Regions from separate parts of the Clostridium aquiflavi genome, predicted to be linked through region 2. Evidence: predicted binding sites of a transcription regulator. Region 2 holds the regulator's gene; the other holds the start of a gene.
What was found. Region 2 encodes CtsR, which represses protease genes until heat stress. Its sites were predicted from a motif close to AAGGTCAANNAAGGTCAAAT; they were not measured.
Positions count from the first base shown of each region.

Region 1 (16,564 bases), on a different contig from region 2:
ATATTTTTTCTTTTATTATCTAAAAGTACATATGATAATATCAAAGTTTCCGATAAGGGCATTTGAAATATTGATAACCTTTCCAATATTTCAAGTTCTTCATTATTTAAATTTAATATTTTATTTTCTAATATTTTTTCTACACTTTTAGGAATAACAATATTATTTACATCAATTTTACTTCTCCATCTTCCATCATCTCTAGATAAATATATAATTCCATCTTTATATAGCTCTTCTATAGTTTTGCTAATAAATTGTGGTTTTCCTAACGTTTCAGAGTATATTTTCATACAGAGTTCTCCTATACTCCTATTATAATTCAACATATTTTTTACCATCTTACTAGTATTATAACTATTAAAGTAATTTAATGTAACCTCTTCATAATTTGGTACTGATTTAATAGATTTCATATACTCTATCATTTTAGAATCAATATTTTCTTCATTAATAGACATTACAATCATTATATTTTCTAGTTTCTTTCTTAATAAACACATATATTTAAAAAATAATTTAAATACTTCGCTAGTTTCTTCAATATCATCAATTATAATAATTAGCATATTATTTAAAGTATATTCATGTAAAAAAGTACAAACTCTATTAATGATTTTAAGAGTATTTTCGTCATTAATTACTTTTTCTTCAGAAATCATTTCTATAAACTTTTCTAAATATACCCCATATTTATCCTTTAAATATTTTTCTAAATTATTATATATATTTCTAATAGAATAAATAAAATTATTAGCAGAACATATATTATCTATAATTAAGTATGAACTTTCTCTCTTATTTCCAATGTATTTACTAGATATCTTCCTTTTAATTTCCCTTAAAATTGTGGTCTTACCGTTTCCTTCTTCTCCTTTAAAACATATTATTTTATATTTAATTTTATTTTCAGTTATATACTTAAATCCTAATTCTACTTTGTTTATCTCATCTTCCATACCAATTATATCTAAATCTGTTTCAACTTTATTTAATGCTTCAAATACAAATGTGTTATAGTTTTTATTTAATTTTTTATTTATACATTTAATAAAATCAGTTATCTTAGGAGATTTATTAAATGATAATATTTTATCTATAGAATTGTTTTCTTTAAAATACTTTTTTAATTCAACATCATTAAATAGATGTTTAAACAAATATAATATATCTTTTATATTATCCTTTTGACTTGATTGATCTTCTAATTTTTCAATATTATAAGGATAAGGTAGCGATTTCACACCTAATAGATTATTTTCTCTAAATTTACTTATTTCATATTGTAGTAAATTTTTAATTTTTATATTTACTTTATTATCCTCATTTAAAACTATAATTATATCTTTAATACTTAATTCATCAAATATATATCCTTTAATATTTAATGTATTAACTGCTGCACATAATTGCATAAAAATATCTAGTTTTTTATTAAATGAACATTTATTCAAATAAATTTGAGTATCTATTTGAGTATCTATATATTCTGTTACATAACCATAATTTAGTTTGTCTAAATTTATTCCATCTATATTTTTTATTACTTCTATATCTAATATATTAACTAGATTTATAAAATTTAAATTTTTTATTGTCTTAAACTTACTTAATAAATATTCTCTACAATTTTCATATTCAACATTATCTTGAAAAATATATAAACTATATATTTTATTATTAAGCATATTGATAACCTTATATATATAAAAATTTTCATTAACATCTATAGATCCATTAATGGAATATTTGCTATTTAAAGTCTTCAAGTAAGTTCACCTCTTTACTGTTTTTAAATATAAAACTATATATTTTATTTTTCATTTAATGTGTGAATAGTAAGAAATAAAAATTATTTACATTTATCTTAAAAGACTATTTATAAAATGAAAACCTTTCCTTTCCATAAATAGTCTTATCTAACAAGCGGAATTAAATATACATCACCAATTTTATACATTTATTCCATATACCTGTAATTTTATCATTTACCTAAATACAATTCAACCAAAAAACATATATTTAATATTACATAAATATTTTTAATATATTAGGTAAATAATATTATTGTGAATATGTATTGAAGGTGATTTTATGAAATTTAACAAATTCAACAAATTATTTATTTTATTATTAACATTTATTTTAATAACTAATTTAAGTAACAACGTAGTTTATGCAGAAGATGAATCAAAAATTAATAAAGTTATTTACTTAACTTTTGATGATGGACCAGCCAGCAAAGTTACAAAGGATGTTCTAGATATTTTAAAAGAAGAAAAAATACATGCAACATTTTTTTTAATAGGAGACCAAATTAAAGGGCAAGAAGATTTAGTAAAAAGAATTTATGATGAAGGACATTCTCTTGGTCTACATAGTATGACTCACAAAAAAAATCATTTATACTCTTCTAACGAGCATTTTTTAAAAGAAATGTTAGAAACTCAAGAATTAATAAATTCCATTATTGGAATAAAACCTACTATTCTAAGATTTCCATTTGGATGTAACAATAATAGTTATAAAATATGTAAATCTATGGTTGATTTACTCCATGAAAATAACTTAAAGATATACGATTGGAATGTAGATAGTGGTGATGGTGCTAATCATTCAGCAGCACCTAGCACATTTATAAAAAATGCTAAAAGTGATAAAAATAGAGTTGTTTTATTAATGCATTGTGGATATATTAGTAAAAATTCAGTTAAAGCTTTGCCTGAAGTTATTAAATATTATAAAAATAATGGTTATGAATTCAAAGCTATTACAGAAGATACCCCTGAAGAATATCACATTATTAAATAGCAATTTTTTATTTATTATAATTTAAGCATATGCTTTAGTTGTTGATACAGTTCTTGCAACTATTTTATACATTACATATCCAGCGAATGCATTTAAAGCTGTTGTAGGTAGTACTACTGCCAAAAATAGTATCCCAAATGAAGCTCCTCCTGGTAAACCTGCTGTCAACATTAATACGGTTAAAAATATTGTTCCGCTCACTAAAGTTCCAACAGATAATAGTATTATTATTTGTATATTCTTGCCAACCTTTTCTCTTAACGGCATTAGCATTAAGTACATAATATTACATGTAATAAATTTATCAGTAATATTAGGTAACTGACCTCCAGGCGTTTTGCTAGTTAATGCTGTAAATATTCCTACTATAAGTCCACAAATTATTGTAGTTTTATAATCTTTATTATAAACAATTATTATAAATAACATAGCTAATGCAAAATCTGGTTGCATTGGTAACCCTAGTGCTGGTGTAAGTTGATGTAAAATTACTCCTATTGCTATTAAAATTGCATTCGTAATCATTCTTTTTGTATTCATTTTAATTCCCCCATTTTTTATATAAATTAATATTCAAAGTCTTTAAATACAATTCCTTTCACAACATAATTACCACACCCCATATAATTTAATTTTTAAGTAGCTAGTATCTATAACATATTTTTTCAATAAGTAACAATATAAATAAATTCTTCAAAATAAAAATTTATTTATAAACAAAAAAACCGCCCTATATATAAATATATAGGACGGATATTATCCGCGTTGCCACCTAAATTGCATAAATAAAAATGCCTCTCTTTTTGATACTAACATATCTCATTCGCTATAACGTGCGACTTACGGCTCAACTACTCTCTAAAAGATTTCATATTGCTCCTCAAAGGCCCATTCATCATTAGCATTAGTACTGAAATCCCACCATCTTCAGCTCTCTTAAACTTAGCACCTGATTACTATCCCTCTTCTTAGGATTTATATTATTAATATCTATATTATCTCTTTTTTACACATTTGTCAATTTTATTTAGAAATTTCTCTGCATATCATATTTTTAATTTTTTCAAATTTTTCTGGCTTGCTATAATAATATCCTTGTACCACATCACAAGAAATTCCTTTTAAATAATCTACTTGTTGTTTTGACTCCACGCCTTCTGCTATTACTTCTATTCCTAATTGATGTGATAAATTAATAATATTTTCTATTATGCACTTATTTTTTGAATTTTTTTCTAAATCAACCACAAAGGTTCTATCTATTTTTAATGCATCTATAGGCAGTTTAGTTAAATAATTAAGAGATGAATATCCTGTACCAAAATCATCTAATGCTATACTTATTCCTAAATCTTTAATTTCATTAAGAATTTTTATATTTTTATCAAATGATTTCATTAACATACTTTCAGTAATTTCCACTTGAATATAATTAGGATTAACTCTATACTTATATATAAATTTTTTTAAATCCGATACAATACTGTCTTCTCTTAGCTGCATTTCTGATAAATTTACTGCCATCTTAAAATTTAAGTAACCTTCATTTATCAATATTCTTACCTTTTTAAAAACTTCTTCTAATACAAAACTTCCAATTGGAATAATCATTTTAGTATTTTCTGCTATTGGTATGAATTCATCTGGATTAATAACTCCCATATCATTACTGTGCCATCTTACCAAAGCCTCAAAACTTCGTACTAAAAAATCATCTAAAGTAACCTTAGGTTGAAATACTATAAATATTTCTTTATTATCTAATGCATATCTTAATCCTTTTTGTAATGAATATACTCTATTTAATTCAACTGATATTTTATCATTAAAGAAATTATATTCATTTTTTCCATTTCCTTTTGCTACATACATAGCAGCATCTGAATTTTTTAATAATGTATCAAAGTCTAACCCATTATATGGGTAGAGAGATGCTCCTATACTCACACTAACATATATTTCTTTTTCATCTATTATTATAGATTCATGAAAAGACTTAACTATTTTTTTACATAAAATACTTACTTCATTTAAATCAATGATATCTGGAATAAATATTAAAAAAGTATCTCCACTATATCTACATACCAAATCACGTTCTGATACTAAAGATAATATTTTATTAGCAGCTACTCTTAATGCTACATCTCCAAATTCATGTCCAAAAGATTCGTTTACATATTTAAAATTATCTAAGTTAAGCATTAACATAGCACATTGAACTTGCTCTTCTTTACATTCTTTTAAAAATCCCATTACAGTTCGTTTAAAATAATAACAATTAGGAAGCTCTGTTGTTCTGTCACATTCAATTAGTGATGTTATTTTTTGATTAATGAAATACTCTTCAGATAATTCTTTATATAAAACATCTATCTCAGAAATCCAATAATTAGAATTCAAATTTTCAAAACAATAATGTATTCCCATTAAAGTATAGCCATCATATTTCTTAACTGCCTTACCCACAAAAATAAAATATAAAATATTATTATTTTTTTTTATTCTATAATGAGTTACTAGATGCTTTTTAGAATCATAAATTTTTTTTAAGTCTTCTTTAAATATATCTTTTACCTTATTTAAATCTTCTAGATATATACAATTTAAAAATTGATTAATTTTCTTATTGTCTATTTCATAATCCTCTAAAAAATCAACTATTTTATAGTCAAATGTCAATTCATCCTTTAATGGATTCCAGAACATAGTTATTCCATTAATATCTAAGTGATTAAATAAATCCTTGTAATTAAAATTTAATTTTTCTATATTCATAATTAACATTCCCTCATCAAATAATTATTTTAATTACTTGTCATCATCTACCCTGCTGTCTTTTTTATCATTTACTAAAGATAACACTAAAGCTGTAGTAGCTGCAAGAACACCCATAATTTTTCCGTATTTTTTTAAGTTCATTATTCTTTCCTCCTACTCTTTTTATTTCATTATACCTAATTTTTAACTAAAATGCTTTAAATTGATTATGTAATTTATTATATTCATATCCGATGCTTTTACACCTATGTACTATATCCTCTTCTTTTAAATCTAAATCATAACAAAGTGATTGTAATGAATCATAATTATCTCTTAATTTCATATTCATAATGCTAACCAACAAATTAGCATCCATATTTATTACATCTTCTCTATTCATCTTCATCATTCCTTTAATAAGTATTTCACTTTTATTTATAGTATACTTTTTATTCTATTATTAAAAATAACTACTTTCAATTATTTTTGATAATTTTATATTAAAGAAAGGTTGTCAAAATTAAGACAACCTCTATTTACTCTTCGTCATATACATCTAAAAATGAATACTTTTTATCTCCTTTTTGCCATCCTAGTATTGAATCCATACTAACATTTTCGGCAGATTTGAATATAGACTTATCTACACCATCAAAATTTTGTTTTAATTGTGCAATTAAATCCTTTATCTCATATCTCTTATTTCCTGTTCTTTCTGCTGCTACCATGCATGCACAATTTAATGGAGCAATTCCAGTACTTTTAATAAATTTCTTTATGTATTCTTCTTCAATATAATACATTGGTCTTATTAATTCTAAATTTTCAAAATTTGCTGATTTAAGCTTTGGTAGCATTGTTTTAAAATTACCACCATATAATATATTTAATAACGTTGTTTCTATAACATCATTATAATGATGTCCTAAAGCTAACTTATTACATCCAAGCTCTTGAGCCTTATTATATAGAGAACCCCTTCTCATTCTAGCACATAAATAACATGGGTAATCCTTTGCCATTTTATCAACTACATCAAAAATTCCTGATTCATAAATAGTTATTGGAATATTTAAATATTCACAATTATCTAACAACAATTGTCTTATATGTGGATGATATCCTGGATCCATAGCTATAAACTCTACTTCAAAATTCATTTGACCATGCTTTTGAAGTTCTTGAAATAATTTTGCCATAAGAAGACTGTCCTTTCCTCCTGATATGGCTACTCCAATTTTGTCTCCTTCTTGAATAAGTTCATAATTTTTAATTGCTTTTACAAACTTAGACCAAACATGTTTTCTATATGTTTTTACTATACTTCTTTCAATATCTTTTAATGATTTTTTTTCTTCATCCGGTATAATAGTCGGACAACCTTTACCTGCTATACTATTCATAATATACACCTCATTTTTTCATAGTAATTATAACATCATTTATATAAATTTAAAAATAATTATTTCTCTAGAATTTTTCAAATACCATTATAGATAACAAATAATTTTTAACATTATTTATTATTTAATTAACAATAAAAATTACTATACTTAACATAATTTTTACATTATACGGGTAAAAATATACTAATTTTAATTATTATTTACTTATTAACCTTTTAATTTTTATGTAAAAGTTTAAACTTAGATAAATTTTTAACAATTTCTTGTTGAATATTTTTGGAAACATGATAAAATTACATTGTCGGTATTCTTAATCTAGAAACTGAACAGAAAAAATAGTAACTAAATTTTTCTGAATTATATCCTTAATTAAAAATGGGAATAAGAACGGAGGCATTTTATGGAAAGAGTTAATGTAAAAACAAAATTTTCAACTAGAAAAATGGCTATGGTAGGTATGTTATCTGCTATTTCTATTTTCTTAGGCTTAACAGGATTAGGATTTATACCAATACCACCTGTCAAAGCTACTATTATGCATATACCTGTTATTATAGGTGCAATTATCGAGGGACCTGTTGTTGGTGCTTTAGTTGGTGGAGTATTTGGGTTATTTTCAATGTATCAAGCTTTCACAGCGCCAATGCCAACATCATTTATATTTTGGAACCCTATAATTGCAATATTACCTAGAGTTTTAATCGGTATAGTATCATACTACGTATATACATTCTTAAAAAATAAGTTAAAAAATAAAAGCATTAGTATTGGTGCTGCTGCTATACTTGGAACACTAACTAATACAATTGGCGTTATGGGCTTAACATATATAATTTATTTAGAAAAGTATGCTCATGTGTTAGGAATTAGTAGACAAGCTGCAGGTATAGGAATTGGTAGTGTTATCACACTTAATGGCTCTATAGAGGCTATTGTAAGTGCTCTAATTTCAGTTCCAGTAGTAATGACAATATTAAAAATAAATAGAAATAATTAATTAAAATAAAAAACAATGATGTAAAATAAATATATATTTTTACTATCATTGTTTTTATTTATTATAAACAATATTAAAAATTAGGCTCTGTTTATCAGAGTGTTGATGTATTTATAATTAAAGCTGTACAGTTAATTAAAATCTAGAGGAGATATTTTTTATGAAAGAAATTAGATTTTGTGATATAGATGGTATAAAGATAGGACATGCTGAAAATAAAGAAGGTGGAACTGGTTGTTCCGTTGTCATCTGTAAAAATGGAGCAACTGGTGGTGTTGATGTTCGTGGTGGTTCACCTGGTACAAGAGAAACAGATTTATTAAATCCTATGGAAATGGTGGATAAAATTCATGCTGTAGTTTTATCTGGTGGTAGTGCTTTTGGTTTAGATGCTTCTAGTGGTGTAATGGACTATTTAGAAAATAAAAATATTGGATTTGATGTAACCGTTGCTAAAGTTCCAATAGTATGTCAAGCAGTATTGTTTGATCTAGCTTTTGGCAATCCTAAAGTAAGACCTGATAAATTTATGGGAATTAAAGCGTGTTTAAATTCTGAAGAATACTATGATGATATAAACGGTAATATAGGTGCTGGATTTGGTGCCACTGTTGGAAAATTTTTAGGACCAGATTTTTCAATGAAAGGTGGGCTTGGTACTTATGCTATTAAAGTTGGAGATTTAGAGGTTGGTGCAATGGTAGCTGTAAACTGCTTAGGTGATGTAGTAGATCCTCAAAATTTAAATATAATTTCTGGAGCTTATGATCGTAAAAATAATAATTTTTTAAATACAGAAAATTTAATCTTATCTAATTTAAAAAATCCTATCAATCCATTTAAAGGGAATACTACTATTGGCATAATTGCCACTAATGCAAATTTCACTAAAGCAGAAGCAAATAAAGTTGCCTCTATGGCTCATAATGGTTACGCTAGAACCATGTATCCAGCTCATACTATGTTTGATGGAGATACAATATTTACAATGGCAACTAATAAAGTTAACTCTGATGTTACTACCGTTGGGATGTTGGCTGCAAGAGTAATGGAAAAAGCTATTTTAAGAGGAGTTAAATCTGCTAAATCATTATTTGGAGTACCTAGTTTTAGAGATATAATTGAATAAATTTAATATTATTATTGTATTTTATTTTAAAATGTATTTTATTGGATTTTATAATTAATTTTTACTGATATTCCTCTCATTACATAGAGTATATTTTATCATATGGCACAAAATAATACTGCAAAGCAGAAAAGCTTAGCAAATAAAAATTATTTATAATTAGATTAAGGAGGAATATATTATGGCAAATTCATTAGTACCAGAAGCAAAAAACGGGTTAGCAAAATTCAAAAATGAAGTAGCAAATGAAATGGGTGTTCCATTTACTGATTACAATGGTAACCTTTCTTCTAAGCAATGTGGAAGCGTTGGTGGAGAAATGGTTAAGAGAATGGTACAACAATACGAATCTGGCATAAAATAGTATTCTGACTGTGTACCAAAAGAGGAGATAGATATACTCTAATATTAATAAATTAATATATGACTTTCATTTTAAACATAGAATTATGAAAAACTGAAATTTTTCAGATAAAACAAATTCTCATTTAAAATAAATCGTATATAAAACAATTTATTAAATATAAAGGAGTATTCTATCTCCTTTTACACTTTATCATAAGGCTTTGTTTTAGCATGGTGTTGATATGTGCATAAGAAAAGCTGGACATATAAATACTAAAATGAGTATAGTCCCATTTTGGCTTGTTTCAAATATAAAAATTGAGACAAGCAGTAAATGTAACAATACTCATTAAGTGTTCTAAAAATTCAATTACAATGTTATTTTTACCTATTGCATATATCCACACGCATTTAAAACAGGGCCTATTATAAAGTTTGTAAATATAATTTAAATCAGAAGTTCTAATTTCACGAATTATATTATTAAAATATTTTTAATAAATAAAACTTAATTATTTACAGGTTTCAATATTATTTTTTCATTGCATCCATCAACTATTACTTTAGATCCATAAATCAAATCTCCTTTAATTATCATTCTTGCAAGACTATTTTCTAAAGTATTTTGAATATATCTCCTAAGAGGTCTTGCCCCATATATTGGATCATAGCCTTCTTTAACCATTATTGATTTAGCTGAATCAGTAACTTCTAGTTCTATATTCTTATCTTTTAATCTATTTTTAACCTCATCTAAGAATATATCTATTATTTTCTTTATTCCATTTTCTGATAATGGTTTAAACATTATTATATCATCAACTCTATTTAAAAATTCTGGTTTAAATCTTAATTTTAATTGATTCATTACCTCTTCTTTTATGCTTGATTCAATATAATCTTCACTTTTATTCTCTAATAAATAATTACTCCCTATATTAGAAGTCATTATAATTATAGTATTTTTAAAATCTACTGTTTTTCCTTTATTATCAGTCAATCTACCGTCATCTAAAATTTGAAGAAATATATTAAAAACATCATCATGTGCTTTTTCTATTTCATCAAAAAGTACTACACTATATGGATTTCTTCTAACTGCTTCTGTTAATTGTCCGCCTTCATCATAACCTACATATCCTGGAGGTGCTCCAACTAATCTTGATACTGAATGTTTTTCCATATATTCTGACATATCAATACGAATAATATTTTCTTCTGAATCAAATAGATTTCTAGCCAAAGTTTTAGCAAGTTCTGTTTTACCTACTCCTGTTGGTCCTAAGAAAATAAATGATCCTATTGGTCTATTAATATCTTTAAGCCCTGCTCTAGCTCTAAGAATTGCATTTGTAACAGACTCAATAGCTTCATCTTGACCTATTACTCTTTTGCTCATCTCTTCTTCTAATCTTAAAAGTTTTTCTCTTTCACCTTCAAGTATATTACTTACAGGTATTCCAGTCCATTTAGATAAAATTTGTGAAACTTCCTCTTCTGTAACTTCTTCTTTTAAAAGAGCACCTTCATAATTTTCTTTAACTTCTAATTCCATATTTTTAAGTTTTTCTTCTAATGCTGGAATCTTACTGTATTGAATTTCAGCTACTTTGTTATATTCATAATTTCTTTGAGCAACTTCTAATTCTCCTCTAGCTTCATCTAATTCTTCCTTAATATTTTTTAAAACAACTATATGCACTTTTTCTTTTTCATATTTAGCTGTCATTTCATCATTTTCTTCTTTTAGTCCAGCTAATTCTTTTTCTAAATCTACTAATCTATTTTTAGACCCTTCGTCTTTTTCTTTTGATAAAGCTTCCTTTTCAATTTCAAGTTTAAATATTTTTCTTCTTATTATATCTAACTCTGTTGGAAGAGAATCTATCTCTGATCTTATCATAGCACCTGCTTCATCAATCAAATCGATAGCTTTGTCTGGTAAATATCTGTCTTGAATATATCTATCTGATAATTTTGCAGCTGATACGATTGCTGAATCATGTATTCTTATACCATGATGTATCTCAAATCTTTCTTTTAATCCTCTTAATATTGAAATTGTATCTTCAACAGTAGGTTCTTCTATTATTACAGGTTGAAATCTTCTTTCTAAAGCCTTATCTTTTTCAATATATTGTCTATATTCATCAAATGTTGTTGCACCTATACAATGAAGTTCTCCTCTTGCAAGTAATGGCTTAATTAAGTTACCTGCATCCATAGCCCCATCAGTTTTACCTGCACCAACAATAGTATGGATTTCATCTATAAATAAAATTATTCTACCTTCACTATTTTGAACTTCCTTTAAAACAGCTTTTAATCTTTCTTCAAATTCACCTCTATATTTAGCCCCTGCTATTAATGATCCCATATCTAAAGAAAATATAATCTTTTCTTTTAACCCCTCGGGTACGTCACCTCTAACTATTCTTTCAGCTAAACCTTCAACTATTGCTGTTTTACCAACACCAGGTTCACCTATAAGAACAGGGTTGTTTTTAGTTCTTCTTGACAGAATTCTTATAGTTCTTCTTATTTCCTCATCTCTGCCTATAACAGGATCCAATTTATGCTTTTTAGCTAACTCTACTAAATTAGTTCCATATTTAGCCAGTGCATCATAAGTTCCCTCTGGATCTTGCGTATCAACTCTTTGACTTCCTCTAACTTCTGATAAAATTTTCAAAAATTTATCCCTAGTAATATTATATTTATTTAATAATTTAGCCACTTCTCCATTTTTTTCAATATCCATTATAGCTAACATTAAATGCTCAACACTTATATAAGAGTCCTCAAATTGCTTAGATATTTCCTCTGCTTTAATTAAAACTTCATCTACTTTTCGTGTTATATAAACACCTGCATTTGATGCACCTTCACCTAATACTTTAGGCATTGAATCAATTACTCTATCTAAATTATCTTTTAAAGACTTTACTTGAATTTCCATCTTAGTAAAAATATTAGGTACTAATCCATCTTCTTGATTTACTAGAGCAGAAAAAACATGAATTACATCTATTTGTTGATGATTGTATTTAACTGCTATAACATTAGCATCACTTAAAGCTTGTTGTACTCTTAATGTCATTTTTTCTATATTCATTATTATTGCCTCCTCTATTATTTTCACTATATATTTTGTTCTTTAAATATATAATAATACAAAGGTCAAAGAAAGTCAAAGTATGTTTTAAAAATAAAAAAGTTCTATTAAACTGAATCTTTAATAGAACTTTTTAATGACATTATTTTTTCTACGCCTCAACTTCCAATGATAAATAAGGCTTATTTCTATTTCTAGAATAAGAAAATATACTTATACAATTCTCTACATCTTCCATGCCTGTTATTGTTAATCCAAAATTCTTATCATAATAATTAAACCACTTGTTAACTATATTGGAAACGTCTACACTTATAAAATTCTTATCTTTATTTCCTTCAATAATTAAGAAATTGCCTGTGTACTCATAACTAGGTGCATTATTCCAACTAACCCCTAAAGGATTATATTCTTCAGTATTATTATTTAGGAACACTTTATTCCCTGAAACCTTTCTAAAACTATAAATATTTTTTTCTACACATAAATTTAATGTTGCAGATTTTATCTTATAGGTGTTTAATACCGTATCTTTTATATCAAACATCATTAGTGTCCTAAAAACGTTACTGTCAGTTCCCACCACATTTCCTACTGGTAAATACTTATTTTCATAAAAATTTTCTTCATTAAATCTTTTGCTGATCACAGATATAGATGAAGGGTAAACAGAAATTAATTTCATCAAACCGCTCCTTTAAAATTATCTTTCTTAATCTATATCTATGAAGATATTTAACTTTTAATTCACATTATCAAAATTATTATGTATGTAAAAATAACACGTTTATACTAGTTAACATAAACATGTTATAAATACATACTTTTTTAAATTTAATGTTCATAAATATTAAATTTAACTTGATATTTAATAGCAGTAAAAGATACCCCTTAATTTTTATATTCTCTTATCTACACAAAAAGCTAAATTAAAATATTTTAATGAATCAGATATAGAACCTAGTTTATAATACATATTTCCCATATCTATATATCTTTCCTTACGTTCTTCTTTCGTACCAGATTTAAACAAAGCATCTAATGCTATGTTCATATATTTTTCAGCTTGTACATAATCTCCTAATTTTTGAAGTATTGTACCCTTTAAATAATATGATTTCTTTAATAAAGATATATTATCAGTAGAAATTGCGATATTTAAAGATTCATCTGCCATTTTAGATGCAATTTCAAATTCTGAATTCTTTATTAAAATCTTAGTACAAGAATTTAAAAACTCTACATATTTTTCTTTATTATGATCTGGGAATGTCTTTATCCCCTCTTCTATTTCTTGTATGGCTTTTTCCCTATTATTTATTTGAAAATAATATTTACCATAATCTCCCCTAGATAATGCTAAAGTTATAGGATTATGCCTTTGATATTCAAAAGCTTTATTTTTAAAGTCTTCAGCATACTCTTTATTTAACTTAATACATAAAGTTGCATATGCATGATATATCTTCCCTTTATTTGAGTCACTATTTATTTTATCAATCTCTTTAATTACTTTTGATAAAAGTTCATATGCTTCTTCATATTTATTTAATCTTTGATAACAAATAGCCTCATTATATAAAATTAAACAGTACTCTTCTCCATCTATTTCTTTATTTTCTTGATTTAGAATTTCTCTTAATTTATTGTAGTACGCTATTGATTCCAAATACTCTTTATTTTCATATAAGTATCTAGCCATATCCTTAAAATATATTAATGTATTTTCAATATTATTATTTTTTTGATATAAATCATAATATTGAGAAACTATTAATTGAATATTTTCAACTTTACTTTGTTCAACATAATAAGTAAATAGTATATGTATTAATTCAAATGCTAAATCATTATATTTATATTTCAAGGAATATTCTAAGTTGTATTTCAGCTTATTTTCGCATTCTGGATCTGAAGACAATGTCTTTTTTACTAATTCTAAATTATTTGATATTTGATCGTATACATCTTGTATTAAATAATTCAATTCAATTCCTATTTTTTCTGATATATATTCTAATAATTCTTTATCAGCCTTAACTTTTCCATTTTCTATACAGCTCATTTTAGAAATTGAAATTTTAGTTCCACATAAGTCTTTTAATGTAATGCCTTTAAAAATTCTAGCCCTTTTTATTTTTTCCCCTGTAGATAATATTTCCACTTAAATCACCCATTTATATTTATTGATTCATTATATACTATGAATTAATTTTATTTTATTAATCCTAACTCTTCAAAAAATTTAATTCCTTCATTTAAATAATTGCTTGCTCTATTTTCATCTTTTTTATCCATAAAATGCTTACCTATTTTCATGGCTATTTCGCCTGCTTTTAATAAATTTTTGCTTTCTTTAGCTTTAGCATATGCTTCCATGATCATTTTTTGGGCATCTTCATATTCTTCTGATATGTTAAAAATTATATATTGTATTAATTTACATTCTATTAATCTATCAAAATCGCTTTCGTTTATAACTTTATCAATTTGTTCTACTATTTTTCTACATTCTTTTATATTCTTAAGTTTTATATGTGACTTACATATGTCTATTAAAACATCTACTTCATTTTCAAATTCATTTTGATTAATTACTTTTTGGGATATTTTATAATGCTTAAACGATTCTTCTAAATCATCCAATTCATAAAATAATTTACCTAAGTTATGCTCTATTTCTACTACACTCTTTTTATGTTCTAATTTTCTATACACTTCTAATGCCTTTTTAGAGTATTTAGTAGCTTTCGATAAATCTCCTCGTTTATTGAATTCTTCAGCTAAAACAAGTAATGTTTTTGCATAACCCCTATCACTATAAGTTCTTTCTAATTTTTTCTTGGCAACATTTGAATATTCTAATGCTTTATCTAAATCTTCTATATTAAAATAAGTCCGTGCCATATTATAGTATATTTCTCCTAATAGAAAATCATCCTCTATATTATTATCTAAATATACTTTTTCTGCTTGTCTTAAATAACTACTAGCAGAATGATATGCTCTTAAATTTATTGTTATTTTAGCTAAGTTTAAAAACGTTTTTATTATTTGTTCATAATTATTATTTTTAATAAATATAACATTAGAAGATAAGAAAAACTTCTGTGCCATTTGAAAATCTTTTTTATAAATATATATTTGTGCTGTTATAAATAACAATCTTGCTTTTCTATATTCTAAATTATATTTTTCTGAATAATACAAAGCATTTTCTATGTATTTTTGTGCAATATCATAATTTTCTAATAATATATATGATTCTGCAACTTGTTCGTAATAAATACTTATTTTTTCAGCTTGACTTTCTTCTGACTCCATAAGATGTTCAATGCTTATATTTAATGTTGCTGCTAAATATTCAAGCAAGTCCATTGATGGATTTGACCTTCCTGATTCAATCAAACTTATTTGACCAGGAGTTATTCTATTCTTTGCTAAATCTTTTAATGTCATATTTAGTTCTTTTCGTCGCGTCTTTATTTTTTCACCTAATGACAGGATTTCCACATTTTTCAACTCTTTTCTATACCAAGAATTATTATATTAATAATTATACCATAAAATCACAATAAACTACACCAAATTATTATTATTTTTCTATTTTTTATGTATCTTTTACATTTTTATGCAATATTGATGTAATTACATTATATTTAATATATTTTTTTATATAACTTTTAATAATATAAACATCTATTTTAAAATTTTCTTATAAAATTTCTTGCTGAGAACAAAAAAGACAAAAAAATTAGCTGTTACAAAACTAACTTTCAAATTAGTTTTGTAACAGCTCCTTTAATAAATATATTTTTATTTCATACAACAACCCATCATATTTTCATATGTATCTTCAGCCATATCTCTCATTTTCATTCCAGCTTTTTTCATTTTTCTTTGAGTTCTTCGATCTAAGTTTGGCATAACTACCATTCCTACTGCTGTACTAATTAATGCTCCTGCGACAATCCCTTTAGTAAATTTACCCATAATAA
Region 1 covers NZ_JAVJAN010000037.1:6,990-23,553, forward strand. Annotated here, with positions in the region: gene RGC78_RS12995 (diguanylate cyclase) at 1-1,769, opposite strand, end outside; gene RGC78_RS13000 (polysaccharide deacetylase family protein) at 2,095-2,811, shown strand; gene RGC78_RS13005 (tryptophan transporter) at 2,833-3,351, opposite strand; T-box leader at 3,554-3,790, opposite strand; gene RGC78_RS13010 (putative bifunctional diguanylate cyclase/phosphodiesterase) at 3,835-5,589, opposite strand; gene RGC78_RS13015 (DUF4250 domain-containing protein) at 5,780-5,974, opposite strand; gene RGC78_RS13020 (tRNA 2-thiocytidine(32) synthetase TtcA) at 6,111-6,977, opposite strand; gene RGC78_RS13025 (ECF transporter S component) at 7,381-7,977, shown strand; gene RGC78_RS13030 (P1 family peptidase) at 8,138-9,106, shown strand; gene RGC78_RS13035 (alpha/beta-type small acid-soluble spore protein) at 9,288-9,470, shown strand; gene clpB (ATP-dependent chaperone ClpB) at 9,960-12,566, opposite strand; gene RGC78_RS13045 (DNRLRE domain-containing protein) at 12,718-13,251, opposite strand; gene RGC78_RS13050 (helix-turn-helix domain-containing protein) at 13,465-14,730, opposite strand; gene RGC78_RS13055 (helix-turn-helix domain-containing protein) at 14,781-16,079, opposite strand; gene RGC78_RS13060 (YtxH domain-containing protein) at 16,383-16,559, opposite strand.
Region 1: clpB (ATP-dependent chaperone ClpB) is a predicted target of CtsR. The motif match lies at 12,628-12,647, and genes of this name have one in related genera.

Region 2 (16,564 bases):
TTACTTTGAACAGTGCCCATTCTTTTACCTTTTCCACCAGCTACTACTATTGCACTAACCATATAGAAAAGCTCCTTTTCTTAGTTATCTTTTGGTTTGGCAAATATCATTCTTCCAGCAGCAGTTTGTAAAACTGATGTAACTATAACAGTAATTGTTTGACCGATGTATTTTTTACCGCCCTCTACAACTATCATAGTGCCATCGTCTAAATATCCTACGCCTTGGGTTGATTCTTTACCATCTTTAATCATATCTACATGCATTTCTTCCCCTGGTAAAACTACTGACTTTATCGCATTTGATAATTCATTTATATTTAACACAGGTACTCCTTGAAATTCTGCAACTTTATTTAAATTATAATCGTTAGTTATTACTTTTCCGTTTAATGTTTGAGCAAGTTTTAATAATTTACTATCTACTTCACTTATTTTAGGAAAATCGCCTTCCCAAATTTGTGTTTCAATTGAAAGTTCTTTTTGTATCCTATTTAATATATCTAATCCTCTTCTTCCTCTATTTCTCTTTAAAGAATCTGAAGAATCTGATATATGTCTTAATTCATCTAAGACAAAATTAGGAATTACTAAAGGACCTTCTATAAAACCTGTTTCACAAATATCAAATATTCTACCATCAATTATAACCGATGTATCTAACACTTTTGCTACACCTTTTACATGATTACTTTTTGCTTTCTTTTCTTTACCTGTATTTTTCTTTATATTAGAAATTAATGCTATTATATCATCTTTTTTCTTAACTAATATATCTGCACCTATTATCGCTGATATTATATTTAAAAATATAAATAACATAGGTCCAAACTTATCATCTATTCCATTTATTGGCTTTGCAATAAAGCTCATTAATATTAGAGCTATAATAGCTCCCAATGCTCCACAAATAATTTCAATTAATGTAAGTTTTTGAATATTCTTTTCTATATATTCAACCAAATTAAAAATAGCTTTATAAATAATTGGAGATACAACATACAATATAATTCCAAATAACAATGATATAATAGTTATAAATACTATAGAACCTGTTAATGTAGATAAATATTTCAATTCCTTAATATTAGGTATGTCTAATAAAGATTTACCTACAATATAACCAACTAATAAACCTATAGCTGAAAAAATTCCCTTTATAATCTTTTTTAACAAATATCTCACCCCTTCCTAAATTCTTACAACAATACACATTAATTCATTCCTATATATTAACTGTTATTAATTATATCACACTATATATATATCTAAAATGAATAATTTATTAAGTTTAGTTAAATACTCCCCCTATCAATTAATATAATTCTTCTGTATTATATACATGTATTCCAAATCTTAATCCCATATTGATAAAATAGTCTAAAAATATTTATAATTACTTTATTTATAATTACTTAAAGTAAAATTAAATTATATCAAGGAGTTGAGGCGTATGAAGGATATAATATTTGATGATTTTCAAAACTCTGTAAGTGATTCTTTGTTAAGACATAAAAGTATCTTAGACATACTTACTAAATATAGTGAATCTAGTTCGAGAGTTAATAGAGCAGTTGCAAAATCTGTCACAAATTGCGGCTGCATAAATATTAATGCTTCTAAACAAAATTCATTAAATGAAGATAAATCTATTGACGACTTATCTACCTACTTAGCTTCTCACTTAAGTGGTGAGCTTTGTGAAAATTGTCGTGAAATTATAGAAAAAGAGATTGGTAATAATCTTTTCTATCTTACTTCTTTATGCAATAATTTAGATATAAATTTATATGACGTTTTGCTTAAAGAATACAATAAAATAAATACACTTGGAAAATTTACTTTTAGATAATAAAAAAATCGGTTTACCTTTTATATGGTAATACCGATTTTCTATTTTTTATATCTTTTTATTTAAGAGAATTTGTTCTTTTATTCTTTTTAATCCATCTTTAATTGCCTTTGCTCTTGCTTCACCTATTCCCTCAACAATATCAAGCTCATCGATATCAGCCTCTATAACATTATTTAATTCTTTAAATTCTTTAATTAGATTTTCTATTACATTTGATGGTATTCTAGGAACTTTGCTTAATATTCTATATCCTTTAGCTGATATAAGTGTATCTACAAGTGAATCACCTATATGACCTAGAACTCTTGCAATTGAATCTAAATCTAAAAGTTCAGTTGCACTTAATTTTTGTATTTGCTCATATACCTCGTTATGTTCTTCTTCATCTTTGCAATAATCTCTAATTAATAATATTCCATCTCTTTCAATATGCTTAACAAGTTCATTAAGCTGCATTGATATAAGTCTACCTTCATTACCTAACTCTAAAATATACATGTTTATTTCTTCTACTATTCTCATAACCATTTCAGTTCTTTGAATTGCAGTAACAACATCAAATAAAGTTGTTAAATCTTGAAACTCTAAAAGATTTAAGTTGTTAATTACTCTTTCTAGAACTGAAACATACTTTTCTAAAGTTTGAATAGCTTGATTAGCTCTAGCCAAAATTACGCTGCTATCTCTTAAAACATATTTTATGTCACCTTTATATACAGTTATTATATTTCTTCTTTGAGATATAGCAATAACTATATTATTAGTTTGCTTGGCTATTCTATGTGCAGTTCTATGCCTAGTACCAGTTTCATGTGTTACAATTGAAGGATCTGGTATAAGCTGAGCATTAGCACACACAATTTTTTTTAAATCTTCACTAATTACTATTGCCCCATCCATTTTAGCTAATTCATAAACATATGATGGACTATAATCAGAATTAAGAGTAAATCCGCCATCTACTGTATCCATTACTTCTTTATTATCTCCAATTACAATTAGTCCACCTGTTTTAGCTCTAAGGATATTTTCAAGTCCTTCCCGTAGTTGAGTGCCTGGGCACATAATTTTTAAAGTATCTTTTATTTTCATTCCCTTTTCTAATCTCATACACTCACCTGTTCTTCTCAAAATATCTTATTTATTGCTTCTATTAAATGTCTAATGCCTATTACTTTTATATCGTCTGTTTTTATTTTATCTAAATTTCTTTCAGGAATTATTACATTCTTAAATCCGAGTTTTTCAGCTTCTTTTACTAATCTTTCAGCTGATGATATTGGTCTTATTTCTCCAGTTAATCCAACTTCTCCTACCATTAATGTTTTATCCAATTTAAACTCTTTAGATTTTGCACTAGATATTAATGCTAATGCTAATCCTAAATCTGCAGATGTTCCATCTATATTAAGTCCACCTACTACATTTACATACACATCTTTATTATAGAAAAATACCTTTAGTTTTTTTTCTAAAACTGCTAATATTAAACTTAATCTTTGATTGTCAATTCCAACAGCTGTTCTTCTCGGCATTGGAGCTTTAGTTTCACTTACTAATGCCTGAATTTCTATTAAGATAGGTCTAGTACCTTCCATAACTCCAACAACCACAGAACCTTCTTGATTAGCGCTAGTATCTTCTAAAAATATTTTTGATGGATCAAATACTTCTACCAAACCTTCTTGTTGCATTTCAAATACGCCTATTTCACTAGTCGTTCCAAAACGATTCTTCATGGTTCTTAAAATTCTATATTCTTCTGTTCTTTCACCTTCAAAATATAAAACCGTATCAACCATATGCTCTAAAACTCTTGGACCTGCTAATTCACCTTGTTTAGTTACATGTGCAACTAGGAAGAATGGTATATTTTTACCTTTACACATTCTCATAATAGTATTTGAACATTCCTTTACTTGAGATACACTACCTGGTGCTGAAGAAACACTTTCTTTAAATACAGTTTGAATTGAATCTATTATAACAAAATTAGGGTTAATTTGTTCTATATATATTGAAATAGCATCTAAATTTGTTTCAGATATTATAAACAAATTTTCACTATTTACACCTAGTCTGTCTCCTCTAATCTTTATTTGTTCTTCTGATTCTTCTCCAGAGACATACAGAACTTTGCCATATTTTATAGCTATGTTATTTGCAGTTTGTAACAGCAATGTAGATTTTCCTATTCCAGGATCTCCTGAAATTAAAGTTAAAGAACCTTTAACTAATCCGCCACCTAAAACTCTGTTAAGTTCTTTTATTCCTGTATCATATCTTTCTTTTTCTCCAGATTTTATATCTCTTATATTTTTAGGCTGGTTATTTTGTACTATGTTATTAGCTTTTAATGAAGTTACTACTTTACTATCATCTTTTATCTCTTCATTAAAAGTATTCCAGTTATTACATGATGGACATTTTCCCAACCATTTAGGAGCTTCATATCCACATTGTTGACATATATATGTAGATTTTATTTTAGCCATACAAATTCCTTTCTTATTTTAAGATTCAATCACTATATTCATTAATAATTTTATAATAACATAAATTTTAATATTAATTATAACTTTTAAATAAAATTATAATTAACAATTTTAATAAACTACTATTATTAATTATATCATCCAAATTTGGTAATTAAATTTATCATTATATTTAAACTAAAATTTTTTATCAATTTAAAATCCTATTTTGTATAAATAATGAATTCATTACAAAAACTATTTATATAATTTAAGGAGATGATAATATGATAACTAAAGATTCTTTTAATAATGTTATAGTTCCTTCAAAAAATATATTAAGAGATAATGAAGAGCATGTTTTTCAACACAATTTTAACAATACATACTCTCAAAATGAATTTTCTAATTTAGTTTTAAACTCTAATTTAGAAAATAATAATATAATAAAGTAATTGCTATATTATTTCTTAAGTATTATAATATTTTAAATAATATTTATTATTAGTTAAGGAGTGTTATTATGGTAAAAGTTTATACTACAGATTCTTGTCCGTGGTGTGTTAAAGTTAAAAATTATTTAAAATCAAAGAGCGTTGATTTTGAAGAACTAAATGTTCAAGAAGATATGATTGCTAGAGAAGATATGGTTAAAAAATCTAAACAAATGGGCGTACCAGTATTAGATATAAATGATACTATTATCATTGGATTTGATAAACCATCTATAGATAAAGCCCTAAATAAATAAATTTATATTAATAAATATGCAAAAGACTTGGTAATACATAAATAATTGTATTTTCCAAGTCTTTATTCTTTTAAATTATAACTTTTTCTCATTCTAACGATTTACATAATCATCTATTTGTTTTTTATCAAATCCTACTATTATATTTCCCGATATATCTATTACTGGTACACTTCTTTGACCTGATGCTTTAAATACTTCTTCTCTATCCTCATGTTTATCTGCAACATTTATTTCTTCATATTTTAATCCTTTTAAGTCAAAATATCTCTTTGCTTTTATACAAGCAGGGCACCATGATGTTGAATAAATTTTTATCATATTATTATTTCTCCTTTTGTGCTATGTATTTTTCAGCATTTAATAAAGCTATTGTTCCATCTGAAACCGCTGTAGTTATTTGTCTATATTTCTTTTCACGTACATCACCGACAGCGTATACACCAGCTATCTTAGTTTCCATATCCTCATTTGTAATTATGTACCCATAATCATTTAATTTTAAATATTTCTCTAATCCATTTGTTTTAGGCTCTGTTCCAATATATCCAAAAATAGCATCAAGTTTTAACTTACTTAATTCACCTGTATTTTTATTCTTAATAGTTACTTCTTCTAAAAAGTTATTACCACTTAAATGAACTAAATCCTCATTAAATAAAACCTCTATTTTAGGATGATTTAACACTTCTTCTATTAAAGATTTTTCTCCATTAAAATAATCATGTCTTCTAATCACAAAAACTTTTTCAGCAAATTTAGTTAAAAATATCGCTTCTTCTAAAGCCGAATTTCCACCACCTACCACTCCAACTCTTTTTCCCTCATACATAGCACCATCACAAACTGCACAATAATGAACACCTTTGCCTTCATACTTTGCTTCCTCTGAAACTGGTAGTTTTTTAGGTGAAGCTCCTGTTGCAATTATTATAGCCTTAGGTTTATATATGTAACTTTCAGTTTCTACTATCTTCTCATCATCAGATAATACTATATTTTCTATTAAATCAAATTCGTCTATAGTTACTCCTAATGATTCAACTTGTTTTTGAAAAACATCTGCTAAATCTGCTCCTGATATTTTTTCAAATCCAGGATAATTTTCAATAGTATAGCTGTTTCTTACTTGACCACCTATTATTCTTTCTTCTAAAACTATCATATCTAACTTTGCTCTACCGCCATAAATGCCTGCAGCTAATCCTGCTGGACCTGCACCAATTACTATTAAATCTATTTCTTTTTCTTGTTTAGTCATAAATTCACCTCTTATCTTTAAATAAACTTATATCTAGCATAAGCTTATTTAAAACTCTATAAGTTAATTATTCCCTTGTAATAATTATTATATTTATAATTTTATCATATAATTTCCAATTAATAAATACTATTAACAAATAAATATTATTTTATTCAATCCAGCTTTACTTATGCATATATCAACACTTTTCCTAAGATATAAGCAAATAAAAAATTATCTTAAAAATACCAATAATGCACCTAAACACATTAAAGTTATTTTAAGATAACTTTTTAAACTATTAATCTAGCTTTGTAAAAACTAAATTATCTTTTGATTCATTTACTTTAATTCTATCTCCAATTTTTATATTGCCTAAAAGTATCTCTTCACTTAATTTATCTTCTACTTCTTTAGTAATAATTCTTCTTAACGGTCTTGCTCCATAATTTAAATCAATTCTTTTATTAATCAAGAATTTTTTACTATCTTTTTCAAAGTTTAAGTGTATATTTTTATTTTCAAGTCTTTTAGTAATAGATTTTAACATTAAATCAACTATATCTAAAAGATCATCTTCTTTTAATTTATGGAATACTATTGTATCATCTATTCTATTTAAGAATTCTGGTTTAAAGCTTCTCTTTAATTCTTCTAAAACATTGTCTTTCATCTTTTCATATTCTGAATTTTTATCAATACTTGTATTAAATCCAATTGCTTTTTGTTTTTTTATTTGATGTGCTCCCACATTAGAAGTCATTATAACTATTGTATTTTTAAAATTAACTACTTTTCCATGAGAATCTGTAAGTCTTCCATCTTCCATAATTTGAAGTAATATATTAAATACATCTTGATGAGCCTTTTCAATTTCATCTAAAAGCACCACTGAATAAGGTTTTCTTCTGACTGCTTCTGTTAATTGACCTCCATCATCATATCCTACATATCCTGGAGGTGAACCTATTAATTTAGAAACTGAATTACTTTCCATATATTCAGACATATCTATTCTTATTATACTATTTTCATCTCCAAACATAGCTTCAGCCAATGCTTTTGAAAGTTCTGTTTTACCAACACCTGTAGGTCCTAAAAATATAAATGTTCCAATTGGTCTATTAGGATCTTTTATTCCAACTCTAGCTCTTCTTACCGCCTTAGCTATAGATTCAACTGCTTCAGTTTGACCTATAACTCTTTTTTGTAATATATCTTCAAGTTTTAGTAATCTTTCGCTTTCTTTTTCTGTAAGTTTTTTAGCAGGTATTTTAGTCCAAGCTGATACAACTTCTGCTATATCTTCTTCATCTACATTTAATGATTTATTAGAATTTTTATCACTCCACTCTTTTCTAAGTGCTTCTAATTCTTCTTTTAAGCTATTTTCAATATCTCTCATATTTGCTGCTTTTTCAAAATCTTGAACTCTAATACATTCTTCTTTTTCCTTAGTTGTTTCTTTTATTTTATCTTCCATTGATTTTAAATTAGTAGGTGGAATTAAATTTTTTATTCTAACTTTAGCTGATGCCTCATCAATCAAATCAATAGCTTTATCTGGCATAAATCTATCTGTAACATATCTATCAGATAACTCAACAGCGGCATCTAATGCTTTATCTGTAATGTTAACATTGTGATGTTCTTCATACTTTTCTCTTAATCCCCTTAATATTATTAGTGTTTCATCTTTTGATGGCTCACCAACATTAACAGGTTGAAATCTTCTTTCTAAAGCAGAATCTTTTTCTATATGTTTTCTATATTCATTGATAGTTGTTGCACCTATACATTGAATCTCTCCTCTAGAAAGTGCTGGCTTTAATATATTAGAAGCATCTATTGCTCCTTCAGCTGCTCCTGCACCTATTATTGTATGAATTTCATCTATAAATATTATGATGCTTTTATCTTTTTCTATTTCTGACATTACCTTTTTCAATCTATCTTCAAATTCACCTCTATATTTAGCACCTGCAAGTAATGCAGTTAAATCAAGTGAAACTATTCTCTTATCCCTTAATATTTCAGGAATATTACCCTCTACAATTCTTTGAGCTAACCCTTCAATTACTGCTGTTTTTCCTACTCCTGGTTCGCCTATTAAGCAAGGATTATTTTTTATTCTCCTACATAATATTTCTAAAACTCTTTGATTTTCTAAATCTCTTCCAATAACAGGATCTAACACACCATCTCTTGCAAACTGTGTTAAATCTCTTCCGTATTTATCCAACATAGGAGTTTTTGTTTTTTCTGATCTTGGAGATTTAATTTCTTGATTTTCATCTACATACTGACCATTTAGAAATATAAATAATTTATCTTTTATTTCTTTAAAATCTAATTTTAAATTTTTTAATATGGTATAGGCCATGCCTTCTTCTTGATTAAGCAATGCCATTAACATATGTTCTGGACTAACATTTTTATGACTAAATTTTTTAGCCTCTATAAAGCTTTCATCAAGAAGTCTTTTTGCCCTAGGTGTTAATAATATATCATCTTCAGGCATTTGTAATTCACCATAGCCTAAATATCTACTTATCATATCTCTTACTATTTCTGAATCAATACCAAATTCATTTAATATCTTAGATTGATGTCCTTTTTCTTTTACTAAACCCAATAATAAATGTTCTGTACCTACATAACCATGCTTAAATTCTTGTGATTCAATTTGTGCTTCTAATATTATTGATTGAGTTCTCTCTGTAAATTTATTAAAATCCATACTCAAAAAATCCCTCCCTTATATTCTTATTTAAGTTTGAGCTAATATTGATCTTACAAATTTAGCTCTTTCATAGTTAAGCTCCTTATTTAAAAGTTTTCTTTTTAAATAGTTCTGAAGTGATGAATCTCTAGTATATACTAATAATTTATTTAACTTATTTTTGGGAATATCTAATAAAGATAATTCAACTCCAAATCTCACACTAGATAATAATTCAGCACACTCTTTTTCACTTAGTAAAATAGCTGAAGTTAAAATTCCATATGCTCTAAATACTTTATCTTCTATATCATATTTACACTTTGTTAATAAAACTTCTCTAAATTTCTTTTCTTCTGAAATAACATTTAACACTGCACCTTTTAGGTTATCAATTATCTCTTCTTCAGTTAGTCCTAATGTAACCTGATTAGATATTTTGTACATATTTCCATAGGATTTATTTCCTTCTTCATATATGCCTTTCATATTCATACCTATTTGAGTTAGTCCTTTGCTAAAATTACTTATTTCATCATTAAAATTTAAAGCTGGCAAATGAATATTAACAGATGCTCTCATTCCTGTTCCTAAATTAGTAGGGGATGTAGTTAAATACCCTAAATTTTCATCGAATGCATAATGAACTCGTTTTTCTATTTTATCATCAAGTTTTGTGATATTATCAAATGCAGTCTCTAAATCAAATCCTGCCGTTATGCATTCTAGCTTTAAGTGATCATCCTCATTTATCATAATACTTAAAGTTTCTTTACTATTTAAAACAAATGCTGTTTTATCTTTATTCTTTATTAATTCTTTACTTATTAATTGCTTATCTAAATAACTATTTATTAGTTCTTTGTCTTCATTCCACAAATGATAAATACAAGATTCATCTTCAAGTTCACTTTTCACAATTTGATAAATAAATTCTGCATTTTCTCTTGCTTCTATTTCATTTAATTTATTGGAAAAAGGTTTTTCTTTTAAATTTCTAGATAAAGAAATATTACTATTTATAACTATATCTTCTTTGTTGCATTCTTCATTAATCCAGTTTCTCATTACCTTTTTCCTCCTTAACTAAAAACACTTTATTATCTTTACTATTAATAAATATAAATTCTTCTAATTCTTTAATTTCATCTCTTAATACAGCTGCATTTTCATATTCTTCTAATTTAATAGCATTTTGTAAATCTTGCTTTAACCTTATTATCTTTTTTCTTTTAATTAAAGACTCTCCATCAAATTTTGGAATTTTCCCAACATGTTTTACATTCCCATGAATTCTTTTTACAATAGGTTTTATATATTCAGAAAAAACACTATAACACTCACTACAACCTAATTTTCCTGTCTTCTCAAACTCAGAATAATTCATTTTACATTTAGGACAAACAAGTTCCTTTGGCTTTGTTTTTTTATCACCAAGATTATTTAAAAATCCAGTTAATATATTTTCAAATTGTAATCCACCAATTTCATTTAAAGAATTTATAAATGGTATATCTGATATATCTTTAGCACAAGATTCACATAACCAAATTTCATTTTTTTCTCCATTTACTATTTTAACTAAATTAATTTTAGCTTCATTCTTTTGACATTTTTCACATAACATATAATCCCCACCTCTTAAGATAAAATAACCATAATCATTGCTTTAAAAATATCTGCTCTTATTTTATTTCTATTTTCAACTGAAATTAAAGTTCTATCGTTTATAGCTATTTTCATCAATTCACTTTCTTTTTCTGTAATAATATCCGATTCAAATAAGTTATCTATTATATTTACAGCATTATGATATGTTATTGTATTACCTATGCTTTGATTTATTATCTCCTCTCTTCTGCTGGAACTATCGTTGTCTAATTGCTTTATAATAATATGGCCACCGCCACCACGTTTGCTTTCAATTAAATAACCTTTATTATAAGTAAATCTAGTTGTTAAAACATAGTTTATTTGTGATGGTGCACATCTAAATTGATCAGCTAATTCATTTCTCTGTATTAGGACCATATTCTCTCCACTATCATTAAACATTTCTTTTATAAATTCTTCAATTATATCTGAAAGTTTTGCCATAAGTTCACCTACCTAAACATCAGTTTATATTTTTGTTTTTGACTTACTTTGACTTTGTAGTTATTATACTATAATTATATTATAATTTAAAACACTATAATTTATTTTATTAAAATCTGAATAAAACTTTACTAAATGTTAAACATATTTAATATACAAATTTATATTTTTTTCAAAAGGAATTTATATTATGAAATTAACTTGGTATGGACACTCTTGTTTTTTAATAACAAGTAATAATGGTAAAAGAATCTTAATAGATCCATTTGATGATTCTATAGGATATAATAACGATTTTCTTCACTCTGATATTATAGTAATAAGTCATAATCATTTTGATCATTCATTTTTAAAAGAAAATGATAGTAATGTAAAAATTATTAATACTACTGGGGTTTTTGATTTTGATTTCATTCATATAGAAGGATTTTCTTCATTTCATGATAAATATAATGGATTAAAAAGAGGACCTAATATAATATATACTTTTACATTAGATAAGTTGAAAATTTGTCATTTAGGAGACTTAGGACATATCCCCTTAGATTTGATTTCTACTAAATTAGAAAATATAGATATTTTGCTTGTTCCAATAGGAGGACACTTCACTTTAAATGGTAGTGAAGGGGCTAAAATAAGTAAATTGATTTCTCCAAAATATATAATACCCATTCATTATAAAACTTTTAAATCTATGCTTTATTTAGATGATCCTAAAAATTTTTTAATATCTATGGATAATGTTGAAAAAATAAACTCTAATGCATTAACTAGTGATAATTTAAAACTTTATAAAGAAAACTCTGTTTTATTATTATCACCACCTTGAGTATGATTTTATATAAAAAAAAAGATCGTCTATAGACGATCTTTTCTACTATTCTTGAACTGGAGCACCAACTGGGCAAACATTAGCACAGTTACCGCAATCGATACAAGTATCTGCATCAATAACGTAGTATGCATCTCCTTGGCTTATAGCATCAACTGGACATTCTCCAGCACATGCTCCACAGCTTACACATGAATCATTAATTACAAATGCCATTAAAAAACACCTCCTAAAATTGTATGATAATTAACCATCTACAATTTTATCATGTATTTTAATGTTTTAAAAGTATTTTGTGATAAAAGTGTCAATTTCATAATCTATTATATGGGCAATTTATGAAATTTTTCCCCATATTTCTCTAATTTTCTTCTTTAATCAACTCTTTTATCAATTTTTTATCCTCTTCAGATTCAATTTCTAATTTTATATCTGAATTATCTATTGATCCTTCATAACTTCCAGATATTAATCTAACATCCTCTATTTTATATATATCAATTACTTCTTCGTCTCCACGTTTTAATTTCACTTTTACACTTTCTTTTACTGTTAAATTACCTATTACTTCACCTTTTCCATCAATAGTTTCAACTATCGATCCAACTTTAGGAAGTCTTCTTCTAATATCTTCATAAGTGCTTTGTTCATAATTTAAGCAACACATAAGTCTTCCACATATACCTGATATTTTAGTTGGATTTAAAGAAAGGTTTTGTTCTTTAGCCATTTTAATAGATACGGATGCAAAGTCTCCTAAAAAAGTGGAACAACACATTGGTCTTCCACAAGGTCCTAGACCGCCTATCATTTTAGCTTCATCTCTTACACCGATTTGTCTTAATTCTATTCTAGTTTTAAATATAGTAGCTAAATCTTTAACTAATTCTCTAAAATCCACTCTTCCATCGGCTGTAAAATAGAATATAACTTTATGATTATCAAATGTATATTCTACATCTATTAATTTCATTTTCAGTCCATGTTCTTGTATCTTTTTTAAACATATTTCTAAAGCTTCATTTTCTCTGCTCTTATTATCCTTATGTTTTTGAATATCTTTTTCATCAGCTATTCTTATAACTTCTTTTAAAGGTGATACTATTTCATCTTCTGATATCTCTTTTATTCCTATGACACATTGGCCAAATTCTATTCCTCTAGCAGTTTCAACTATTACATAATTTTCTTTTTTAACAGCAAAGTTTACTGGATCAAAATAATAAATTTTTCCCGCTTTTTTAAACCTTACTCCAATAACTTTTATCATCAATTATACCTCCGCAAATCCCATAAGCAATACTGTTATGGTCATTGAATAATTAGTGTTATTATTTAAACTAATTCTTGCTTCTTTTATGTATTCTAACATAGAATTAAGCTTTTTATAAGACATTCTCATTGATATGTCTCTTATTTCTTTAAGTTTATCAAAATTTACAACTAAATCATTAGAATCTAATTCCTTTAAAAACATAATATCTCTTATATATGAAATTAATATATTTAAAACTTCACTTTGTTTATCTTTATAAGTAGCTAATACCTCTTTATATTTTAAAACAAAATTGTCTTTATTATTTTCTAAATCACATAATAATTCTAATAATATATTTCTTAAATCATTTAATTTATCATCTTCTATAAATTTTTCAACTTTTCCTGGAATACCTTGACTATATGCTAAAGCTGCTTTTTTATTTTCTATGCTTATTTCGGAATATTTATACTCTATATACTTATTAATATCTTCTTTAGATAATGGTGTTAACTTATAGGTTTGACAACGTGATTTTATAGTATCTAAAATTAATTCCAGTGATTCACTAAGAAGTATTAAATGCACTCCCACAGGAGGCTCTTCTATAGTTTTTAACAATGCATTTTGGGCTTGAATAGTCATCTTTTCACACTTATGAAGTATTAAAACTTTTTTATCACTTTCAAAAGGTTTCTTAGATACTTCCTCTATAATATTTCTTATATCATCTACTCCAAATGAAGAAGATAAAGGGTAATAATTTATAATATCTACAAATTCCTTATCACCCTTTAATCCTAATATACCATTTGCAAGATAATTTGCAACTAAACTTTTTCCAATCCCATCATCACCAATAATTAAATTAGCATGAGAAAAAGTATTACTTCTTTTCCTTAGATTAAATCCATTAATAATTCTTTCATGACCAATAATTTCTCTCAATGCTATTCTCCTTATATTTTTATAAATTTATCAACATCTACAACAAATATAGTTGCACCACCTACAGTAATTTGCATAGGGCATTGTTGAACATATCCACCCTCATTACTACTTAAAGGTGTTGGGGCTATTACTGTTTCTTTTCTTTTTTTACATATTTCTTTAATTACATCCAGTGCTTGGTCAATCTTCTCTTCTTCCACTCCAACCATTAAAGTAGTGTTACCTGCTTTTAAAAATCCACCCGTAGTAGCTAGTTTAGTTACTCTAAAATCATTGTCTGTTAATGAATCTAACACATCTATTGCATCTTCATCTTGTACTATAGCAATAACTAATTTCATTTACTATCCACCTCTAATTCATATTATTCTTGATATCATTTTACCATAAATATGTACTTAGATTATATAAATAAATATTTCTATTTTTAATTTATAAAATATTAATTTAAATTACTATATATATTTTTTAACCTTTTTATAAATTTCTTCATGAATTTCTTCTATTGTCTTTAATTTATCTCCGTCATTACATTTTATTTTATTCCAATTATATCTATCTGCTATTTCTAAAGAATTATAATAAGATTTAGCTAAATAATCTTTATTATTTTCATGTATGTCTTTTTCTTTCTCACCTGTAAATTTATTATTTCTATCTTTCATTAATTTTTGACTTATTTCAGGTAGAACATCTAAAAACATTACACAGTCTGGAATAGGAAGTTTATATAAATTAAATTCTAAATCATATAACCAATTCAAGTACTTGTTCTTTTCCTTATCATCCATTTTCACTGCTTGATGTACCATGTTAGATGTTGTATATCTATCAGAGATAATTATTCCACCATTATTATAAAATTCTTTCCATTCTATATTATATGAAGCAAATCTATCAATAGCAAAAAATGTTGATGCTACATATGCATTTACATCCTCAGGTTTGCTTCCAAATTCACCACTCAAATACATTTTAACTGGCATACAAGCCGGACTATCATAATTAGGATATGTTACTTTTCTTATATTATATCCTTCTCCTAATAATCTCTCATATAATTTCTTAGCTTGAGTTGCCTTCCCTGAAGCATCTGATCCGCTCTCTATTATAATTAATTTACCTTTTGTCATAATGAATTTCCCCCATAATAATTAATTTCTTAATTTCTATATAAACTCTAAATTGAAAATTATATTTTGATGTAATTTTCTAAAATCTTTCCAAAATAAAAATAGCTATATAATTAAATATAGCTATTAATAAATCTTAATAAAGTAAAAATCTAATTTTATTTTTTAAATAAAATATTTTTAACTTTTTCTTTAAAGTAATGATATTTAGGATTTACAACGCTAATATTTGTAAGTTCACATTCACAATTAGAACATATTTTTTCTCCTTTTAATATTATACCACTACCTTCTTTTTTGCCACATAAAAAACATACTTTATTCTCCAAAATTCTTTACCCCCTAATATATCTTTTAGCTTAATTATTTCCATATATAATTTTTTTAATCTTAAATATGCTTATATATTTTTCTTTTAATTTTAATAAACAAATATTTTTTTTATAATTGGAAAAAATAATATCAAATAATAATTTGGAGGGTTGTATTATGAAGCAAGAAATAATTTCATTTCTGTCAACTTGTGATAAAGAACTTAATGATTTAAGTTCTTATTTATATAATAATCCTGAAGAAAGTTATACTGAAATTAAATCTGCAAAATATATTTGTAATTTACTAAATAAGCATAATTTTAAGGTTAATGAAGATTTTTTAGATATATCTAATTCTTTTATGTGTAGAAAAGGTAATGGCTATCCTAAAATATGTTTTTTAAGCGAATATGATGCTGTTAAAGATTATGGACATCTCACAGGACATAATGCTTTAAGTACAATATCAATAGGAGCTGCATTAGCATTAGGTAGTGTCATAAATAAAATAGGTGGCTCTGTTATCGTAATAGGTTGTCCAGGCGAATACTTAGGTGGAACTAAAGCTGTTATGACTAGACAAGGTGTTTTTGATGATATAGATGTAGTAATGCTTGCTCATCCTGATGTATTGACAAATGAAAGTGGAACATCTTCAGCAATAATTCCATTAAGCATACAATATAAAGGAAAAGATGGCTTAACTTTTTTAAATCAAAATACTTATACCGCACTAGATGCAGTATTATTAAATTTAAACATATTAAATTCTCTTAAAAAAGGATTTCCTAAAGATTTAGAAATAAATTCAATTTTATCTAAAGGAGGATATACTCCTTTACTATTACCTGCTGAAGCAGAATCTAAATTTTATATTAGAAGTAACGATTATAAAACCGCTGAATGGGCTGATAATAAGCTTAGAACTATAGCAA
Region 2 covers NZ_JAVJAN010000043.1:2,701-19,264, reverse strand. Annotated here, with positions in the region: gene ispD (2-C-methyl-D-erythritol 4-phosphate cytidylyltransferase) at 1-62, opposite strand, end outside; gene RGC78_RS13865 (PIN/TRAM domain-containing protein) at 81-1,175, opposite strand; gene RGC78_RS13860 (nucleoside triphosphate pyrophosphohydrolase family protein) at 1,453-1,851, shown strand; gene disA (DNA integrity scanning diadenylate cyclase DisA) at 1,900-2,964, opposite strand; gene radA (DNA repair protein RadA) at 2,982-4,349, opposite strand; gene RGC78_RS13845 (hypothetical protein) at 4,616-4,783, shown strand; gene RGC78_RS13840 (glutaredoxin family protein) at 4,852-5,079, shown strand; gene RGC78_RS13835 (glutaredoxin domain-containing protein) at 5,173-5,400, opposite strand; gene RGC78_RS13830 (NAD(P)/FAD-dependent oxidoreductase) at 5,405-6,340, opposite strand; gene RGC78_RS13825 (ATP-dependent Clp protease ATP-binding subunit) at 6,624-9,062, opposite strand; gene RGC78_RS13820 (protein arginine kinase) at 9,093-10,112, opposite strand; gene RGC78_RS13815 (UvrB/UvrC motif-containing protein) at 10,096-10,671, opposite strand; gene RGC78_RS13810 (CtsR family transcriptional regulator) at 10,686-11,141, opposite strand; gene RGC78_RS13805 (MBL fold metallo-hydrolase) at 11,332-11,970, shown strand; gene fdxA (4Fe-4S ferredoxin) at 12,019-12,189, opposite strand; gene RGC78_RS13795 (PSP1 domain-containing protein) at 12,335-13,243, opposite strand; gene RGC78_RS13790 (DNA polymerase III subunit delta') at 13,247-14,179, opposite strand; gene RGC78_RS13785 (cyclic-di-AMP receptor) at 14,191-14,523, opposite strand; gene RGC78_RS13780 (dTMP kinase) at 14,638-15,315, opposite strand; gene RGC78_RS13775 (sigma factor G inhibitor Gin) at 15,474-15,644, opposite strand; gene RGC78_RS13770 (zinc-binding metallopeptidase family protein) at 15,805-16,564, shown strand, end outside.